DNA from 2 places in the Arvimicrobium flavum genome. Region 2 is predicted to be linked to the other one. Evidence: predicted binding sites of a transcription regulator. Region 2 holds the regulator's gene; the other holds the start of a gene.

Region 1 (2,196 bases), 340 kb from region 2:
AGCCCGACGGCCTGGCGCCGCTGTCCGACTGGATCGCCGAGCGAAAACAATTGGCGGAGCGTCGTCTGGACCGGCTGGGCCAGATCCTGGCGGAGCCGGAAAACCCCGAAATTCAGCACAAGCAAGAGGATGCAAGGAGATGAGCCAGACAAACGGCGATACCGCCGCACAGGATGCGGTGCACAGCACCTTCAGCATCGAACGCATTTACCCGGCATCTGCTTCGCGCGTCTTCTTCGCGCACTCCGACGAGGCGACCAAGCGACGCTGGTTCGCCGAGGGCGAGGGCTGGACGATCGACGAATACCGGCTCGACTTCCGGGTTGACGGGGTGGAGTTCTCGCGCTTCCGCTACCAGGACGGTCCCGAGATCACGCTGCACTCGGTGATCCAGGACATCGTGCCCGACCGACGAATCGTGATCGCCTACCGCATGACTCTCGCGGGCAAGCCGCTATCAGCCTCGCTGGGAACGATCGAACTGACGCCGACGGACGGCGGGACCTTGCTCAGATACACCGAGCAGGGCGCTTTTCTCGACGGGCCTGATTCGGCCAAGGGTCGCGAGGAAGGGTCGCGCTGGCTGCTCGAGGCGCTGGCGCGCGAACTTGAGGCATCGACATAGAAGCGGTCCCCGCCGGAGCCAGATTCAGGCGATGATGTCGGGGATGATCCGGTCCTCGAGGTTCTTCAGCTTGTCCTTCAGGGCTAGCTTCTTTTTCTTCATACGCTGGATTTGCAAGGGTTCGCAGCCGGTGGCGATCATCGCGTTGATAGCTGCGTCGAGATCGGCATGTTCCTGCTTGAGGCGCGCAAACTCGAGACGAATCTCGGCTTGTTCCTGTTCCGACATTCCGTTTTCCGTCTGCACATTTTTCGACGCCGGGGCGCCGCGCTTCGGTGGGACCGGTCTCGGGTTTCCACCGGCGAAGCCGCATAGCACATTTCACATTCTCGGGAAATGCTACTACCGGGCATTCGACATTGTCGGAACTTGATGCCACATTGTCATCGTACCGTCACAGGCCAGCCTGCGGTGGACGGCAGTGAGTGACGGTCCTCCGAGGAAACAAAGAAGGGAGAGCCTCATGTCTCTTGCGTCCCATCTTGAAGAGCTGCAGCGCAAGCACAGCGAAGTCGAGCGGGAAATTGACGAAGCGATGTTGCATCCATCCGTGGACGACCTCGACATCGTGACGTTGAAACGACGCAAGCTAGCTCTCAAGGACCAGATCGAAAGACTGAAAGTAGAGCAGCATACGACCCACTGACGCAGTTCATCACGACAGCTGTCAGTTGGTGCCAAGTCCGGCGCCCAGGGGCCGATAGCGTATCGCCGTCGGCTCAGTTTTTTGGAGCCACCCCTTCCCAGGGCCTGCCGGCCAGATGGGGCGTCGCTTCGACGGGCAAGTTTTCCGCCGTTTTCTCGTCAATCCAGATCGAAATGCGCGATCACCGGCACGTGGTCCGACGGCCGGTCCCAGCCGCGCGCGTCGCGCAGTATGTCGATGCGCTTGAGCATCGGTGCAAGATTGGCCGACGACCACACGTGATCGAGCCGGCGGCCGCGGTCGCTCGCCGCCCAGTCTTTGGCGCGGTAGCTCCACCAGGTATAGATCTTCTCGCTCGGCGGAATCTGGCGCCGCATCAGGTCGACCCAGCCGCCCGCCATGCGCATCGCCTCGAAATTCTCGGTCTCGACTGGCGTATGGCTGACCACGTTGAGCAGCTGCTTGTGCGACCAGACGTCGTTCTCGAGCGGGGCGATGTTGAGATCGCCGACGAGAATGGAGGCCGAATTCTGCCCGTGCTCGGCACGCACGGCGCGCATCTCCTCGACGAAATCGAGCTTATGCTTGAACTTCCAGTTGATTTCCGGCTCCGGTTCGTCGCCGCCGGCCGGCACGTAGAAATTGTGGATCAGCAGGCTCATGCCGCCTGCATCAACTTTTGTTGATATGTGGCGGCAATCGCCCATGTCGCAGAAAGCGCGCTTCTCGACGATCTCAAGCGGACGGCGGGCCACCGTAGCGACGCCGTGATAGCCCTTCTGGCCGTTGATCGCGACATGCTCGTAGCCGAGCTTGCGGAAGGCGGCGGACGGGAAATGATCGTCCGAGCACTTGGTTTCCTGCAGGCAGAGGACGTCAGGCTGATGCTCGGCGAGCAGACGCTCGACAAGCGGCATGCGCAGGC
Region 2 (2,196 bases):
ATCCGATCGCCACGGCGAAGGTGGAGGAACTCATCGACGAGCTGCGCCAGAACTACACGATCGTCATCGTGACGCACTCCATGCAGCAGGCCGCGCGCGTGTCGCAGCGCACCGCGATGTTCCACCTCGGCTACCTGGTCGAGGAAGGGGCGACGGACAAGATGTTCACCAACCCCGACGACAAGCGCACGCAGGACTACATCACCGGCCGTTTCGGCTGAGTGGACGCGACTCTAGACGCCGAGGACATCATGGGCGAGCACACCGTCTCCTCCTTCGACGAGGACCTGAAGCATATCCATCAGCTCATCCGCGACATGGGCGAGCATGCCGGCCGGATGGTGCAGGCCGCGACCCGCGCGCTCTTGGCCTCCGACGTGGCGTTGGGGCAGCGTGTCGTCTCCGACGACGCGATCATGGACACCAAGCAGCGCGAGCTGGACGACCGTGCGATCAGGCTGATCGCCCTGCGCCAGCCTATGGCGCAGGACCTGCGCGCCGTGGTCGGGGCCATCCGCATGGCGGCCGATCTCGAACGCATCGGAGATCTCGCCAAGAACATCGCCAAGCGCGTCGGCGCGGTCGGAATGACGGCCATCCCCAAGGCGCCGTCCAACAGCATCGAGCTGATGGCCGCCCAGGTGCTCGAGCAGGTCGAAGGCGTCATCGAACACTATGTCGGCAAGGATGCCGAGGCGCTTGTCCAACTGCGCGTCGACGACCGCCAGATCGACGCCAAGTATACCGCGGTGTTCCGCGAGCTGCTGACCTACATGATGGAGGACCCGCGCAACATCACGGCCTGCACGCACCTCCTGTTCTGCGCCAAGAACCTGGAGCGCATCGGCGACCATGTCACCAACATCGCCGAGAACGCCTATTTCGTGATCACCGGCAGGCAGTTGCCGCTCAACCGGCCGAAGCTCGACGAAACGTCGGCGTCGGCTCTCGCCGACTGAAGCTGCAGGACAGGCCGATGATTGCTCCCAAGGTCATGGTGGTGGAGGACGAGGAGCCGCTGTGCGAACTCCTCCGCTACAATCTGGAGGCCGAAGGCTACCAGGTCGAGGTCGTCACCCGCGGCGACGAAGCCGAGCTTCGCCTGCAGGAGAACGTGCCCGACCTGCTGGTGCTCGACTGGATGATTCCGGCGGTGTCCGGCATCGAGCTCTGTCGCCGCCTGCGGATGCGGCCGGAGACGGAGCGGCTGCCGGTCATCATGCTGACGGCGCGCGGCGAGGAGAGCGACCGCGTGCGCGGCCTCTCGACGGGCGCTGACGACTACCTCGTGAAGCCGTTCTCAACGCCCGAGTTCGTGGCGCGCGTGCGTGCGCTGCTGCGCCGCGCCAAGCCCGAGGTGCTGTCCAGCGTGCTCAAGGTCGGCGACATCGTGCTCGACCGCGAATCCCATCGGGTCTATCGCAAGAAGACCGAGATCAAGCTCGGCCCGACAGAGTTCCGCCTGCTGGAATTCATGATGCAGCATCCCGGCCGCGTCTTTTCCCGTGGCCAGCTCCTCGACAATGTCTGGGGCGAAACGATCTACATCGATGAGCGGACGGTCGACGTTCACGTCGGGCGGCTGCGCAAGGCTGTCAACAATGGCCGCATGCCGGACGTCATCCGTACCATCCGCGGCGCCGGCTACGCCATCAACGAGGCGTAGCGGGTAGGTGGCCTCGGGCGAAAAGTTGCCCAAGAAACAGCTATCCTGGAACTGACGAACTGCGAGTTCGCAGTGGCCGCAACCGCCTTGTCCGAGGCGGGTGCGGCATGCTTACCTGAGGCCTTCGTACGACGGGAACCTGGGGGAGGGTGCACGTGGAGGTAACGCGCCGAACGGTTGCGGTGGCGATCGTCGCGACGATCGCGTGTCTGGCCGCGCGTGTCCCCGCCGCCATGGCTGCGCCCCCTGCTTCCCAGCCCCAGCCCATCATCTTCGCCTGGAACCGTCTCGTCCTCGAACTGGTGCGGCACACGCCGACCTATTCGCCCCCGGTCGCCAGCCGGGCGCTCGCCTATCTCGGAGTGACCGCCTTCGAGGCGATCGCCGGCGGCTCGGCCGGACTGCGCTCCCTGGCGGGCCAGCTAAACGGGCTGCAGCCCGTTCCGGCGCGGGAGAACGGCGCGGCCTATGCGGACGCCGTGGTGGTCCAGGCGGCGATGGCGCATGCCGTGCGCGAGCTCTTCTCCAAC

The links. The regulator PhoB, encoded in region 2, activates phosphate uptake and scavenging genes when phosphate is short. The targets are predictions, from matches to a motif close to TGTCATNNANCTGTCAT.
Region 1: PD284_RS05915 (YdcH family protein) is a predicted target of PhoB. The motif match lies at 1,007-1,023, and genes of this name have one in related genera.

Annotation. Positions count from the first base shown of each region.
Region 1 covers NZ_JAQGPN010000001.1:1,199,862-1,202,057, reverse strand. The annotation lists gene PD284_RS05930 (ArsR/SmtB family transcription factor) at 1-143, shown strand, start outside; gene PD284_RS05925 (SRPBCC family protein) at 140-625, shown strand; gene PD284_RS05920 (YdcH family protein) at 650-853, opposite strand; gene PD284_RS05915 (YdcH family protein) at 1,089-1,271, shown strand; gene PD284_RS05910 (exodeoxyribonuclease III) at 1,430-2,196, opposite strand, start outside.
Region 2 covers NZ_JAQGPN010000001.1:1,538,359-1,540,554, forward strand. The annotation lists gene pstB (phosphate ABC transporter ATP-binding protein PstB) at 1-221, shown strand, start outside; gene phoU (phosphate signaling complex protein PhoU) at 252-959, shown strand; gene phoB (phosphate regulon transcriptional regulator PhoB) at 977-1,666, shown strand; gene PD284_RS07620 (vanadium-dependent haloperoxidase) at 1,822-2,196, shown strand, end outside.